One region of the Bacillus salitolerans genome, then DNA from elsewhere that is predicted to be linked to it. Evidence: a T-box and tRNA genes for the amino acid it is inferred to sense, from the RefSeq annotation. Region 1 holds a T-box; the other holds one or more tRNA genes.

What was found. The T-box of region 1 lies ahead of ACFSCX_RS11550 (glutamine--tRNA ligase/YqeY domain fusion protein). A T-box ahead of a tRNA ligase gene usually reads a tRNA of that ligase, here a tRNA-Gln.
Region 2: it has a tRNA-Gln gene. The T-box ahead of ACFSCX_RS11550 (glutamine--tRNA ligase/YqeY domain fusion protein) is inferred to sense a tRNA for this amino acid. The anticodon was not compared.

Annotation. Positions count from the first base shown of each region.
Region 1 is NZ_JBHUEM010000018.1:11,578-20,055, reverse strand. Features, by position in the region: gene ACFSCX_RS11565 (nucleotidyltransferase family protein) at 1-274, shown strand, start outside; gene ACFSCX_RS11560 (hypothetical protein) at 314-1,180, shown strand; gene ACFSCX_RS11555 (hypothetical protein) at 1,463-2,113, shown strand; T-box leader at 2,272-2,531, shown strand; gene ACFSCX_RS11550 (glutamine--tRNA ligase/YqeY domain fusion protein) at 2,612-4,288, shown strand; gene ACFSCX_RS11545 (hypothetical protein) at 5,370-5,951, shown strand; gene ACFSCX_RS11540 (DUF3221 domain-containing protein) at 6,214-6,369, shown strand; gene ACFSCX_RS11535 (aldo/keto reductase) at 6,631-7,674, shown strand; gene ACFSCX_RS11530 (ABC transporter permease) at 7,992-8,478, opposite strand, start outside.
Region 2 is NZ_JBHUEM010000009.1:10,476-18,953, reverse strand. Features, by position in the region: gene ACFSCX_RS08150 (DUF2759 domain-containing protein) at 325-498, opposite strand; gene ACFSCX_RS08145 (hypothetical protein) at 604-1,083, opposite strand; gene ACFSCX_RS08140 (MBL fold metallo-hydrolase) at 1,375-2,010, shown strand; gene ACFSCX_RS08135 (class I SAM-dependent methyltransferase) at 2,022-3,125, shown strand; gene ACFSCX_RS08130 (DUF2626 domain-containing protein) at 3,169-3,414, opposite strand; tRNA gene ACFSCX_RS08125 (tRNA-Gln) at 3,639-3,710, opposite strand; gene comGA (competence type IV pilus ATPase ComGA) at 3,873-4,946, shown strand; gene comGB (competence type IV pilus assembly protein ComGB) at 4,924-5,961, shown strand; gene comGC (competence type IV pilus major pilin ComGC) at 5,979-6,275, shown strand; gene comGD (competence type IV pilus minor pilin ComGD) at 6,277-6,717, shown strand; gene ACFSCX_RS08100 (hypothetical protein) at 6,704-7,039, shown strand; gene comGF (competence type IV pilus minor pilin ComGF) at 7,036-7,476, shown strand; gene comGG (competence type IV pilus minor pilin ComGG) at 7,469-7,843, shown strand; gene ACFSCX_RS08085 (shikimate kinase) at 8,011-8,478, shown strand, end outside.

The sequences.
Region 1 (8,478 bases):
AGGTGTATATAAATTATCACTTAAATCGGAATCAATTGTGGCCCATAAGAAGATAAATGGAGTGGACATTCCTTTATGTTCACTAGAAGACTGGTATATCTTGTACTGTCTAATCCCTGGGAAACAAGAAAAAGCTGATCTTATTGAAAATCATTTGAAATCAAAAGGCATAACACATCCAAGATTGTTAGAAGAAGCTCTGCTGCAACCTTTACCATTTGATGTAAAAGAAAGGGTAGTAAACTTATTAATGCTAAAAAGGAGGAATAATTGAAAGTTATAAAACAAAATTATTAGAAATAAGGAGTAAGATATGTATAAAAACACTCTCCTATTGGCGATACTCACAATAGTTTTTTCAAGCGGTTGTGCCTTAAGTACTTCTAAAGAATTAGAATTAAATGAAATTCACATGAATAAACTTGTACACGGGATTACAGAACAAGAAATGACTTTAAAGAATGCAATCGAAAAATATTCTGATCATGTTGTTTTGGGAACTATTAATGCGTTTGAGAAATTAAATAATACAAGAGATGTTTACAAAGTTACCATTAGTGATTCAGTTCTAGGTGGTACACCAGAGGAAATATTAGTGTACACAGCTGAAAAAAATATTCTTGAAATGGATAAAGAGTACCTATTATTTTTAAAAGATTTCAGTTCTAATCTGTACGACCAAGATTTCTTTGTTTTAAATGAAGAATTTGTAATTAAAGTTGAGGAAGATGGAACATTAGCGAGATTAGTCGATGTTTTCAAAAAGACCTATGTACCACCTTTTGTTGAAGAGAAGTTCAATAACTATGGTGAGTTGAAAAAATATATACAAGCGAACTATAATAAAAAGAAAAAAATCAACAAACAATCTGTAGATAAGTTAAATGAAAAAGACCTGGTAGATAAAGCTGATCATATTGTTATCATCACTGTTACAGAAGTAACACCGGTAAATAATGGATTAGCAATAGTTGGATATCGTGTAAATAAGGCGTATAAAAATGGGAACTTAGTAAACGTACATTCTCTACTTTTACCAAACAGTGTTGAAGTAGGAAAAGAATATCTTATTTTCCTTCGTAATACGGAAGGGAGCGCTGTAACAATAACATCGAGACAAGGAAGTATTCTTGAGAAAGATAGTAAAGAATATGAAAAAATGCTTAAATTACTAAACTAAACTACATTCACCACAGTAAAAATGGCTGTGGTATTTTTAATTTTTGTAAACATAAAATTCTCCTTAGTCGTTAGCTTATCTATTGTTCTTACTTCTAACAATTAACCAGCAATAATCCGTAGTAAAGCTATTATTATTAGAAAGATATTAGGGTGAAGCTCTATAGAAGTGCCAGAATAATCTAATGTGCTCTAATCCACTAAGGGTTAGAGACTTTCATTTAAAGGGATTTACAATTGGAATATAGAATCCTTATAAAGGAATTTTATGGGAGGTAGAATGATGCGGAAAATAATAATTACCTTAATACTTACTGGAGCATTTTTACTTATCATTCAATTTACTGATAAGAATGATAATAAGAATACTCTACATCAAACAGAGATTAAGAATACTTCAACACCAAATTTAGAAAGTCATTCACCAAAGGAAATTGATGATGATACTAGTCTTGATTTACAATCTCTATTTAAAGAGTCAAGGTCAAAAGTTGAAAAAATGAAAAATATTGAGCAGCCATTAGAAGAGTGGCTTATTCTTTACATAGTAGCATCTAAAATAAATTCCACTCCAAATCAAAATGAAACTGATCCAGAATTATTATTAAAAGCACACCAATCAATGGAGCAATATAAAAAGGAAATAAACTATGCTGAAACGATTTATGGTATTGAAGTTATGAAAGATGAAATCCTAGATGAATTAAAGACCCTTAGTATTCAACAAGCTGTTTTATTTATGCTCTATGAAGCGTATGCAAATTCTATTGGAAAAGCGTTAGAGGATCTAGAAGATGATTCGGTTATATATGAGAGTATCCGAAGGGATATATCAAGAAAAAAGGTACTTATAAAAATCAAAGAGAAATATTCAATAAAAAATGATGATGATGCATATTCAAAGTACTTTGAAGAATTGTTAAAATATAACTAATGATGACCAAGTATCGAGGGAATAGGGGTTGAATAAAAGAATCTAGTTGAGAAAGTTATTGTTGTTGTGTTTTCTACACTTGGGAGTATTTACATAAAAATATCTTTACAAATGCTAATGACGTTGATATTATATTGGGTAATTTATATCATAATAATGAAAACGCGATGAAGAGAAGAGTAAATAAATTTATTCTTTACAGAGAGCTCCCTGATGCTGAAAAGGGGGTAAGAATTATTTATTGAACCAAGACTCTGAGCATTTACATTGGAATCTATTATGTAGAGCGATAATGTGACAGGAGCTCCTGTTATAGAGCTAGGGTATAAGTATTTTTCAATACCGTACCTGAAGAGGTTAATATGGAGACATATTAATAAACTGGGGTGGCACCACGATATAAAATCTCGTCCCCAAGGCTGAAATAGTCTTGGGGGTGGGATTTTTTTTATTGAATCAAAAAACAAAGCAAAATTATTGTTTAATGGAGGGATAAAAATGAACGAAGAGAAGATAGGGATTTTCAATAGTATTGAAAGGATTGTTGAGGAAGATGTAAGGAATGGTTCTTATAGAAGAACAGTTTGCACAAGGTTTCCCCCTGAGCCAAACGGTTATCTCCATATTGGAAGTGCCTATGCAATCAATATGAATTATATGATCGCCCAAAAATTCAAGGGGGAATTTAACCTCCGCTTTGATGATACCAATCCTCTAAAGGAAGAAAGTGAGTATGTCCATGCAATTATTGAAGATATGAATTGGTTAGGATATTCGCCTGCTAAAATATTCTATGGATCCGATTATTCGAATGAAATATTTAATGCGGCAATGAGTTTAATAAAAATGGGTAAAGCATTTGTTTGTGATTTATCACCTGAAGAAATGACGGAATACAGAGGGACTTTGACAGAGACTGGTAAAAAAAGTCCATTTAGAAATAGACCCGTTGAGGAAAACATTGAATTATTTTTAAAGATGAAAAAGGGTGAATTTCTGGCTGGTTCGAAGGTGTTAAGAGCTAAAATTGATATGGAATCGCCAAATATTAACTTAAGAGATCCTGTCTTATATAGAATTATTCACGCAAGTCATTATCGAACGGGTAAGGAATGGTGTATATATCCGATGTACGATTTTGCACACCCAATACAAGATGCCATGGAAGGGGTTACCCATTCATTATGTTCGATAGAATTCAAAGATCATCGACCTTTATACGAATGGGTATTAACAGAGCTAGGAATAAAGTACCCACCAAAACAAAGAGAATTTGGAAGAATTGATATATCTGGTGTTGTAACAAGTAAACGGTATTTGCGGGAGTTGGTTACAGAAAATTTAGTAGATGGATGGGATGATCCTAGATTACCAACTTTAAGAGGTCTCAGAAGAAGAGGCTTTACCCCTGAAAGTATTAAAATTTTTGTAAATGAAATTGGTTTTGTCAAACATCAGAGCACAGTTGATTTTACGATACTTGAAAGCATACTCCGAAATGAGCTAAAAACAAAAGTGAAAAGTATAATGGCTGTTTTAAATCCCTTGAAAGTAACGATTACAAATTATGATGAAAATAAGGCTGACCTTTTATCGATTGAAAATAATAGAGAGAATCCTGAACTAGGAAACAGGGAGGTGCCTTTTTCTAAAGTTATTTATATTGAAAAGGAAGACTTTATGGAAGTTCCAACTAAAGGGTATAAAAGACTGTCTCTACATTCGGAAGTTAGATTAAAAGGTGCCTACATTATTAAGTGTAATGAGGTAATAAAGGATGAGGGTACAGGAGAGGTTATTGAACTTCTATGTACGTATGATCCGATCACTAAAAGCGGAACAGGTTTTACAGCTAGAAAAGTAAAGGGAACTATTCATTGGGTTTCAGCTGAAGATTGTGTTTCAGTTAATGTAAATATATTCGATAAATTATTTCATAATGAAGAGATTGTGAAGGATACGCAAAAAACTTGGAATGAAAAGGTTAATCCAAGATCCATGATCGTTCTAGAGAATTGCAAAATAGAATCTTGTATTGTAAATATGAACAATGAGGATAGGTACCAATTTTTCCGACACGGTTATTTTTGTTTAGATAAATACTCAACAGACAAAAAGTTTATTTTCAATAGAATTGTCTCACTGAAGGATTCCTGGAAAGGAAAACAAAGCTAAAAGTAGGAAGGGATAGCTTTGTATAATTATGACTCTATTATAATGTGCAAAAATTGTCCTTAAAGAGTGAGTGGTAAGAAGCAACGAGGTCTTCAAGACTCGTTGCTTTTTCAGCTGCTTAAATATATATTGATTTTCTTGGTTTATCATTTTACTGAGCATGAATTCGGATCGTTTTACTTTTTTCATGACCCTATTTACTTTGAATTCAATGCTTATAAGCGATATTGTAGACTATGTTAATGGATTTGCAACATAGAAGTGGCATAAACCATCAGAATGGTTTGAAGGGTATTATATTCAACAAGAAAGTAATGAGAGGCAGTAATAGTTTTTTTTGCATTTGTCTCTCCCACATCCATCATTTTATTACTTCTGTAACATAATAAGTACGGATGGTACAGGTGTCTAATATAAGGGACAACAGTTAGAACAATATGCTCAATTTGCAAATAATGATGATTTAACTCTTTACTTCCTAAAAAAAATTTTTAAACACTAATCAAAAAATCGGCTCTAAATTTCCAACTATAGCTGTCACTAATTTTATTAACGGAGCCTTTATTGGGTTTTTAAACCTAAATATTTCCTAAAAGTGATATACTTATCGTAAACGCTTCAAGGGGAGAGTTATGAAAAATTATATTACCTTTTTCTTCATTATTCTGTTGCTCGTCTTATCCTCTTATATTCTGATTGAATATGTTCCATTTTTTAATTTTACTGGCTGGTTAGGGATGATCGTTATATTTCAATGGATTACTCAATACATTTTACCTTGGATAATTCTTTACTACTTAATACGTATCATAAGGAGAATTAAGTAGGTAATTGTTCTGCTTTAAGAAGGTGAAGTGCTAAGTATAATATGGATTTGGCTATATTGTTGGAATAGAAAGTTTCCAAACAAAGGGCGTCTAGAAACGATTGAACCAATACATTAACACAATACACTCAATGTTTTGGGAATGATTGCCATTTTTCTTGAAGGAGAATGCCATTTACAGTTTGAAGTAAAGATTACATGGGTATTATGGTGAAATATAGACGAAAATGGATGTTCTTTAAGGAGGTTGAATGTATGAGGTTAATTTCAGTTATTTTTATAGTTTTAATCATTTTATCAGGATGTTCGGCTAAACAATCTTTAGAAATGAAAAGTTTATCTGTCAATATTAATGATGATCGGTCAGGCGGAATGCGTATTACTTCTGGAGAAAAGGAAGGGGAATATATACAGCCTCTTACATTAAGTTATTATTTTGTGTTAAAAAACATAGGTGAAGAAACTCTGGGTGGAAAAGAAAACCTGAATGAAGAAACATATGAGTACGAAGATGGACTAAAAGTGTTCATTGAACCCAACGAGAAACTAATAGAAATTTCAAAAGATGTTATGGGGTTTAATATCTATAATGAAGAAGAAAGAAAGGAAGCAAAATTGGGCATGGGTAAAGTAAGTATCCCGGTTCTTGAACCAAATCAAGAAGGAGAATATCATATTGATTATGATTTAGGTGCATTAGAGGAAAATCCCGAAATAAGACTTGTACCATCAGATGAGCAATTAGATAAATTAGTAGAACATGCACGTGAAGCATCATTAGTAATTTATGTAGAAGATGAAGAAATTGGACGTTTTGAGCTTAATAATTTCAAATAAGTAAGTAAGAGGATTTTTGTTACTGTTCCTTAATAATTCAGTCATTTGATTTGAATAAACGTGGAAGCTTTTGCAAAGCTGCTTTTATTATGAACGGGAAAAAAGGTAAATATTTTGTAATTAAGGAGGAAAGATTGTAATTTTAATTATAAGGCTACTTTTCTCTTTACTTTTTTCCTTAGTTCTAGTTTCAATAGTAGTTTCCTGTTCAAATAACTAAACCTAGAGTTCTTTTATCCATTGATGTAGATAGAGACTTGATATAGATCATAGTACGGACCAGGTATGGATTTCGGTGAATGAAACAAATGATTTTCATGAGTTGAAAATCGGGAAAATAAAGGTCTGGATTAATGGAGAACTGTTAGAGTCAAATCCTCCTCAAGGAGGAGCAGCAAAGATTGAGATAGTATATTGAAGATTGATGAATACGGATTAGAATTGTCATTCCCTTCTTTAACTACTGGTGCCTTCTACAACAAGCTTATACGCTATATTTTAAGAGCTTAAAAAGTTAATTAAAATAAAGAATGGGCAGCACTGAATTATTTCAGGAACTGCCCATTTTATTCCTTAAGTACATTATACCATTTCCATCCAATTATTTTCAGTCTTTTATTTTATTCTAAAAGCATTAGTATTAGTTTTAGACATTTAAAGGTGTAAAGGAGAGGGAAATATGATAAGCGGTTATGCCACATATAAGGATACTGTCAATTACTTAGATAGGAATAGAATTGTTAACAGTGAAACGGAGTGGTTTTCTTTCTCACCAATTGCAATTGGAACTCACCTTGGTAATATGGATGAGACTGATTCAAGGCTTTATCAAACCTCCATTGAGTATGGATTAAAAAACGGAATAAACTATATTGACACAGCAATTAACTATCGGGGAATGAGGTCAGAACGTGATTTAGGGGTCGTATTATCACGTCTCATAAATGAAAAAAAGCTAATAAAACGAAGTGAGATTGTGATTTCTTCTAAAGCTGGTCTAATACCAGGAGATATTGATGCAAAGCTAATACCTACTGAATATTTACAAAAAATCCTACTGGAGGGGGGAATCATAAAACAATCTGATTTAAACATTGTCGAACACCATCGCCACGTTTTAGTCCCTTCCTATTATGAGTTTGCAATTGAAAAAAGTAAAATGCACCTTGGGCTTGATACTATAGACATCTACTACATTCACAATCCAGAGATATCTCTGAAGGTAGTAGGACCTGAAGTTTTTTATGAAAAATTAAAAATGTTATTTATATCTTTTGAAGAACAAGTAAGTAAAGGGAATATTCAATACTACGGGCTTGCAACATGGAGTGGGCTGTTGTGCAATCCTAGTGAAGCAGGATATATTTCACTAGAGAAAGTGGTCAATGTCTTAAAAGAAGCGATTGGTGATGATCATCATTTTAAGTTTATTCAATGCCCATATAATTCGTATATGGATGAAGCAAAAACACGTAAGAATCAAGAGGTTAATAGAGAATCATATTCTGTTTTAGAAGCTGCCCAAAAATTGGGTTTAACGGTTGTGACAAGTGCTCCATTTAATTTAGGTAAATTAATTCATGAAGGTGAAAATCCATATAAGATCCTGTTGTCAATATTACATGACCCCTTCATTCACTCAGTAATGGTTGGTATGAAAAATGTGGAGCATGTTATTAAAAATATGGAGCTGATTAGGAAATCTTCATCACCTATTGAATAAGCAATACGATCAGCTACTGTTGAATCTCTTGAAATTATTGAATGCTACAGTTAAAATAGCCCTGTGAAAATATGGTAGGTTGGACTAGAAATAAGAGGGACTACCCAAGGTCAGTTAATTGACTTTTTGGACAGTCCCTACTATTTCACCATTTGAACTGTGCAAATGTGTAGATAGTAATAGTAATGATTTAGGATCAGTTACGAATACGGTAAATGGAAGAGGAATTAAAATTCTAAAATAATTTATATTCCTTGAATTGATGGAACTAGTTATAGTTTCTAAAATATTCTCATTTCTATCTTTATCTTCAGGTTTTAATCAAGTTCCATTGTTCCTTTTGAACGTGACTGATATTCCGCAATTTTAAGTAGAGAAATGCTAATGGCAAAAAATACACAACCTAATAGCAACTCTTCACCTAAAAGAGGTAAAACATTCGAATAGTGCCCTTCGTTTAAGATGTCCTTCGTAAGCTGTACCCCTCTCGTTAAAGGTGTAAACTGACCTAGAAGCTGCAGCCAATCTGGCATACTCGATAATGGGTAGTTAGCGCCACTCACTAGTAGTAACAGGCTTGCCAGTAAATTGGACCAAAGGTGCATGGAAGGTGACCAGAGACAGAAGCTTCCAACTATAAGACCAAGCCCGCATGCTGAAAAGATAGAACACACCCAAATCAACAACAATAAGAGACTTGCTTCAAATGAGATCGTTAGCTGAAAGAGAAGGAGTCCAAACAATAGTCCAATAGCTGCCGTTACAAGCCCATTAATGACATGGGCAACAGATCTTGACAGAAAT
Region 2 (8,478 bases), on a different contig from region 1:
AAATGTTCTGTCATGAAAAAAAGGGTGGTTTACCCTTATATTCATGACAGGTTAGTTGACTATGGAAAAGTGATTTTTCTTTTTCTCTCGAGTAGGATGAAATGGCAAAGATCGTTGCCATTTCATCTTGGCTGGGCGCTAGAGCTGGATTTAGCCGTAACATTGTATAAACTAACCACCAGAAACTTATACTTTCTTAAAAATAAAAGCCATCAACTTTAGTTGATGGCTTTACATTTATAGGGGGATTATCATTTTCCCCCATAATAGCATTTGAAAAGTCCCTAAAAGTATTAAAAACACTTAGGGGCTAATAGTAGTCAATTAATGAGCAACTGGGAATCCATGATTGATTAAAGTCATGATTGTAAACCAACCAAATACTACAAGCGTTCCTGCTGCAAACAATAAACCAAGCATATTTTTTTCACGAAGGGAACGAACTGTTCCTGCAACTGCTAATAACGTAACTAATGCGAAAATAATGACTAAACCCATGAATAATACCCCCTTCTATTAATTTTTACATGAGAGGTTATTTTTTATCCTAAGTTTTAATACCTCTAGCATATGTAACATATATCCTACCTTATTTTAATCGTTTTAAACCATTTTGTCGAGGTTTAAAAAGGACACCGTTATATTGTAGGCTTCTGCAATTTTTTCTATTAGACCTTGATGATGAGCGTCTACTACATATAACTTACCCTGTTTTGCTAATAAATGTTCATCAAATTGTAACAAAGCCATTTTAATTTCTTGCTCATCCCCACTTAAAATGGAAAACGCTCGAACCATGTTCCTGATTACGTAATAGGATTGATTAGGAAACTTGAATCCATAATCATTTAAACTACCTGAACCCTCAAAATACTCTACGTTTTCAAGCTTTAATAAGTGATGAACACTGTCAATGATCTCATATTCCTCTAATTGATTTTGCAAGTAAGAGATGTCTTCGTAAGAATTAAACAAATAAATAGAAGAGAAGCTTCCTAAAAAGGAATGAGTAATTGGAAGAAAGGGCTCAATGATATCGGCATAGCTTGCGTCTAATAATTCAATTCCATATATACTTTTCATTTATTATCATTCCTCTATTTTTTAGGATAAGAATACGTTTTTATACTATCAAATTACGTGTTCTAAGTATTCTGCTCCAGCACTCTACCAAGATGAAAGTGCGTCAATCTTTGCAATTTCACCCTTCTCGTGGTCAAATGTTACTTGAAGAGTAAAAGGAAAAAGCACTCTTTACTCTTCAAGTAACATTTGCTTGTCGAGGTTAAACGGGGCGCGCTGAGCCTTTTGTTCCGTCATCCTATTTTTTAGTGTAAAATAATGACTAGTAGTTTGTAAATGGAGGGATTTCAAGTGAAGTGGAGAAGAATGCCATTAGGTCCGATTGGCACAAATGCTTACATAATTTCGAATCAACAAAAAGAGTGTTTAATCATTGATCCAGGAAGTGAACCAAGCAAAGTATTTGGGTATATTAAGGAAAACCAACTAAAGCCGATTGCCATATTACTAACACATGCTCATTATGATCATATAGGTGCTGTCGATGATGTTAGGGACATGTACGAAATTCCCGTTTATATTCACAAGAAAGAGCAAAGCTGGCTAATGGATCCTGCTCTAAACTTATCCATTAATCTTCCATTTGGAGAGCCTATTCGTTTAAAACCAGCTGAAGAAATTATATCTTCTGAAGGACTGATGTCGATAGGTAGTTTTACATTTGAAATATTCGAGACCCCAGGTCATTCACCAGGAAGTATTTCCATTTATTTTAAAGATGAAAACCTAGTTTTTTCCGGTGATGCATTATTTGAAGGGAGTATAGGAAGAACAGATTTACCAGGTGGAAATTACGATGTTCTCATGAAGAGTATTCATGATAAGCTACTTACCTTGCCGGAAGAAACACTTGTCCTATCCGGACACGGCGGCGAGACTACGATTCAACAAGAAATGGATTCAAATCCGTTTTTAAATGGTTTTTAATGATGGGTCGTATGAAACAACTGATTTTGCAGGCCATTGAAAATACAGAGAGTGGATGTATTTCCTATGCAGACTTCATGGAGTTGGCATTATATCACCCAAGCGCTGGGTATTACATGAAGGGTCAAACCAAAATAGGAAAGAGTGGAGATTTTTATACGAGTAGCTCAGTTTCCGATGTATTCGCTGAAATTATTGGAACGAAGCTCGTTCAGCTTATTCAAAAGGGTCTTGTTCCTCCAATCATCTTAGAAATTGGAGGGGGGAACGGTACGTTTGCAAAACAAGTGCTGCACACATGGAAAGAGTTATCTCCTGATACTTTTATAAAGGGGAAGTATATTTTGATAGAAGCAAGCCCATTTCATAAGGAATTAATTCAGGAGCAGCTACAAGAGTTTGATAATGTGGAACTTTTTAATCAAATAAAGGATGCAAAAGAATGTTTTCCTACGTTCAAAGGGATTATTTTTTCCAATGAATTCTTTGATGCTCTTCCAGTTCATGTCATAAAGAAACAAAATGGTGCTTTTCATGAAATCATGATAGGGAGAGTGGGTGCTGAACTTGTAGAAATGGTAACTCCGCTTTGTAATGATCAAATTTTATCCTTTGTTGAGAAATATGGAGTGGAACTAAAGGAGGGACAGAGATATGAGATCCCTCTTGTAATGGATTTCTTATTTCTCGAATTAAGTAGCTGGGTTGAAGAAGGTCTTGTCATTACAATTGATTATGGATATAGCGATCATGAATGGGGATTGCCGTTTCATAGTCAAGGAAGCCTACGTGGATATTACAAACATCAGATGATTGAAGATCCATTAAAGAATGTAGGAGAGATGGATCTAACAACACATATTCACTTTGACAAATTAATCAAAGCTGGTGAGTGGGCTGGATTTACAGATCAAAGGTTAGTAAGGCAGGATGAATTTCTTATTGAATCTGGTATTTTACATTATTTGCAAGACCATGTAAATAACGATCCTTTTTCTGAAGTAAGCAAAAAAAACCGAGCGATTCGCTCACTTATTATGCAAGGTGGAATAAGCTCATCATTTCGAGTGCTTCTTCAGACAAAAGGAATCAAAATTGAAGACTTTTTAACATAAATAAAAAACGACGAATCATATCCGTCGTTTTTTATTTTACGTATTAGTGGCCACCTACACCCGGAGTCATCATAAATGTTGTCCAGTAAGTAAAACCAACAAAGAAAACAGTTAAGTAAGCACCGAAAATATAAATATACATACGTTCTGATAGGTTTAAATAGCCTAAAAATACAAAAAATGCAGTTTGTCCTAAGAAAAGTAATGAGGCTGTATACATATCACCTAGATAGAACATGACGGTGAAGATACCAGTCCAAAAGCCCATTACACGGTACATACGATCCATATGTATCCCTCCTTTATACCCTTATCCATCACTTTACTATTATAATGGACGATTTTATCAATGTAAATATGTGATGGGGTAAGTTTGTGTCGTAATCTTGAAGATTTAATTTTTATGATTAACCTTAGTTTGGGCAAAAGAAAAAAATAGGCTATGTAATTAGAAACTATTGCATTAATACAAAACAATTTGGAAGATGCGAGACTCCTCCTTTTGGTTATGAACTGGGCTAGCTGGATTCGAACCAACGCATGACGGAGTCAAAGTCCGTTGCCTTACCACTTGGCTATAGCCCAATATAGGAGTTCCTTACTAGTATGGATAACTATAAGTGTAATATACTTATTTTCTGTATTAAGCAAACAGAGGTCGTACAAATTTTTTTTCTGTTATGTAAGAGGAATTCCCTCATAGGCGTTGAATTTATAAGATAAGAAAATATGAAAGAGGTGAACGTATTGAGCATGGTTGAACATCATGCGGAGGGATTAATTCATGATGCAGTAAAGAAAGGAGTGACAGATATCCATCTAATTCCTAAAAAAACGGAATGTCACATTAAGTACAGAATTGGATCACATCTCTTCACAAAGACGACTATTCCAAAAGACTTGGCGGTAAAGCTACTATCCCACTTTAAATTTTTGGCCTCCATGGATATTGGTGAAAAACGAAGGCCGCAATCTGGATCTCTCATGATATCCGTAAATCAAGTCATTATTAATCTTCGCTTATCCACCTTACCAACTCACCATGATGAGAGTCTAGTCATTCGGTTACTCCCACAAGATGAATCCTATCCTTTATCCGAACTATCCTTATTTCCTAACTCAACTAAAACTTTACTTTCCTTTATGACGCAAATCCATGGCTTGATTATTTTTACAGGACCAACAGGTTCAGGTAAGACAACCACACTATATTCTCTACTACACGCTTCGATTGAGAGGACCCATCGCAATGTCATTACACTAGAAGATCCGATTGAAAAATTTACAGAAAATCTCTTACAGGTACAAGTGAACGAAAAGGCTGGAATAACATATTCAACTGGCTTAAAAGCGATTTTACGACATGACCCTGACATTATCATGGTGGGGGAAATTAGGGATGAGGAAACAGCTAAAATTGCGATACGCGCTGCTTTAACTGGCCATTTAGTACTTTCAACCATGCATACAAAGGATACGAAGGGAGCGATATACCGGCTTCTAGAATTTAACGTTTCGCTCCAGGAGATAGAACAGACAGTTATTGCAGTGGCCGCACAACGTCTATTTGAAGTGAAATGTCCCTTCTGTAATGAACAGTGCAGTGCTTTGTGTAGAAAATGGAAAGGAAATAGGCGGGTAAGTGTATATGAGATATTATTTGGAACAAGTTTGAAAGGTGTTATCGATGAAGCGAAAGGGAAAGACGTCACATACTCTTATCCCACTCTCTTTCAATTAGTTAATAAAGGAATTGCATTAGGGTATTTATCAAGAAAGGATTTGGAAGGGTGGGAGCTTGAGAAAACGACTACGAGCTAAATGGAAACTCGAGGATCAAGCAAAATTATTGAAACAATTAAGCACATTATTAGAACGGGGATACCCACTATTAGAAGGGTTAATGTTCCTTACGCTTCATTTACCCCCTTTGAAGAGAAGACAAATAGATCAAGCAATCAAGGGAATGAGAGATGGGGCAACCTTTCATGAGGTACTTGTGAGATTAAGTTTTCACCGTGATATTTTAGGTTATTTATACTTTGCAGAAAACCACGGCAATATCAGTTTTGCCTTAAAAGAAGCAAGTGAGCTGTTAGAACATAAAGTTATTTACCAAAAGCAGCTTTTGAAAATAATGCAATACCCCATTATTCTTATCTGTATTACATTCTTCCTATTAACGATAAGTAATCTTTTTTTATTTCCTCAGTTCTTACGTATGTTTGAATCGATGAACATCCCTGAAACTCCTTTATTAGGTTTGATACTTGGAATTGTGAAATGGTTTCCCATTCTCACGATTTTCTCCGCCATCCTCCTAGGCATCCTATTCATTCTCTTTTGGCTACAATTCAAAAAAACACCTTTAACAAAACGAATTCAGTGGCTAAGTACACTCCCATTGTACGGTCCCATCATTAGCATGTTTTATTCCCAATATTTCGCAATTCAGCTAAGCCAGTTAATTAAAGGAGGTTTATCCATTTATGAATCGTTAACAGTTTTTGAAAAACAACAGCATTTTTTGTTATTTCAAATAGAAGCAAGTCAAATGAAAGCTGAGTTGACAAACGGTGAAGCTTTACCAGAAATAATTAGGAATCGAGTGTATTTTGAAGAGGAGCTTTCAAAATCAATTGAATTTGGAGTGAAAAATGGTGACCTATCGAGAGAATTATTTTTCTATTCAAAGCTATCTTTTCAAAAACTACAAAGCTTTTTACAGAGGAGAATGGCAGTTGTTCAGCCCCTTGTTTTTCTACTCATCGGTTCGTTTATTATGCTTTTGTATTTAGCAATCATGCAACCAATATTTAAGCTACTACAAGGATAGTAAGGAGTGATAAAAATATGAATCAAAAAGGCTTTACGTTAATTGAAATGATGATTGTGCTAATGGTGATATCTGTATTAATCATGATCACGATTCCTAATGTAACTAAGCATCAAGCAGTAATTGGGAAAAAAGGGTGTGATGCTTATATGAACATGGTCCAAGCGCAAGTGGAGGCATATAAAATGGATAACGAAAATACCATCCCCTCTATCCTCAAATTGGAAACTTCAGGTTATATCCCCAAAACTAATTGTCCAAATGGTGATGAACTATTAGTGGATGTTGATGGAACAGTGAGAGTTATTGAATAGTTTGAAACATAATCAATATGGGTTCACACTTCTTGAAATGCTTATCGTTTTGTCAATCGTATTCACTTTATCAACAGCCACCTACTTCAGCCTACAATCAACGTATGAAAAGCAGGTTATCCACCATTTTTTAAAGCAGTTCCAAGAGGATATATGGTTAGCTCAGGAATATGCGATAAGTCATTCTAGTTATGTTGATATCATGTTTTTACATTCGAACAATCTCTACCAACTTCGAGAAAAGGGATTTGGTAAATTAATCATGAGTAGAGCCTTTCATCCTCGTATTAAGATTCAACTACTAACAATGACCAATCCTATTACATTTACCCCAAACGGAAATATTAATCGAGCAGGCTCTCTGTATGTTATTTTCAATGATCAAAGATATAAAGTGATCTTTCTATTAGGAAGGGGGAGATTCTATATTGAGAAACTGTAAGGGAGTGAGTTTACTCGAATCGGTTGTAGCTAGTTTTCTCCTGTTTTCGGTTATTCTCCTTGTGATGCCTCAACTATATTTCATTGTTAGTCAAAGAGAAAATATAGAGGTACGAGCCTATTTAATAGAGAAGCTCAATGATGAATTATTCCGGTTTAGCTTAGGAAACCAACAATACTTTAATAAATCCTATCGATATAATGGTATTCGTTTTCAAATAGTGATTGACCAAACTAATATACTGACACAAGAATGGGAAGGGTGTGTTAGCTGGGAAAATGAACATAATAAATATCTTGAATGTGAAACGATTATACGATGAATAAGTGTGAACGAGGATTCACTTTACTTGAAATGCTATTGGTGTTAATTATATATTTGTCAATTGCATTTCTATTTCCGCTAATCATTCAAGTATTTGAAAAATGGACGAACGAGAAAACAATATTACATCCTTTTGAATGGGAGGTTGCCACTAGGCAATTGTCTATAGAAATTAGAGAGGCGAAGAAGATGGTGATATCAGATAACACAATTGAATTGATTACAACTTCAGGTAATAGCGTGACGTATAAAATGTATAACCAAGCTTTACTAAGACAGGTGAATAACAAAGGGCATGAAATTGTACTTCAGAATATCAGGAATTTTCAAGTAGTAGACGAAGAGTACAGTATTAGGATTGATGTTACGGATCTTTCTGATGAAACCTATCATGTATCAATATATCGGTGGCTGGATGTGATCAATCGTGAATGATAAAGAAAGAGGTTATATCTTGCCATTTGTTTTAATGATTTGTACTTTACTTTTCCTCCTCTTATCCAATCAACTTACTTTATATGTTACAGGGTTAAAATTCTATAAAGAAAAGGAAGAGATAATGAAAATAGAGAGGATGCTACAAAAGTCATTAGTAGAAATGAAAACAATCGTAAATGACACTCTTTCAATGTCAGCTGTTCTTTTTTACGAGGAGGGAACCGTTCAATATGAGATGTCAGAAGCTGGTGAAAATTTCGTTACAATAGATTTAACTTATACTACGACCGAAAATAGGAAGCGCAAGGTGGAACTCATTTTTGATAGGCACAAGATGATATTTGTTTCTTGGATCGAAAGATAATGTCGATGATGAAATGTTTATTTCATTTCACATTCATCATTTAACTCTGTGAAGAAATCTAGATTGTACCAGAAGAATTAAACAAGAAAAGAAGGTACATATCTTAAAGCAATGTGCATTCATTTCTTACTTTTGATACGATATTAAAAAAGTAAGGTGGAAATCGTATGAAATCAATATATTTAACTGGGTTTATGGGATCTGGAAAAACAACGATAGGAAAACAGCTTTCTTCAAAATTACATTTACCGGTTATGGATACAGATGAAGAAATTAGTCGTAAGGAAGGTCTTTCAGTTCGAACCCTTTTTGAAAAGTATGGAGAGGATTACTTTAGGAGTCTAGAAACCTCTATACTAAAGACTATTCCGAAGGAGGATATGATTGTCACAACAGGCGGGGGAATGGTGGTACGGGAGGAAAACCGTAAATGGATGCTACAAAATGGCATTGTGTTTTATTTACAATGTGAATTTGATAAACTGTGGTCTCGTCTTGAGAAGGACGAAACACGACCTCTCGTATTGAATCAACAAAAGGAAGCTGTAAAAAAGATCTATATAAGTCGACAAGAGCTTTATAAAGAGGGCAGTATAGTCATCCATACAACAAACCAATCAGTTGATGAAGTTGTT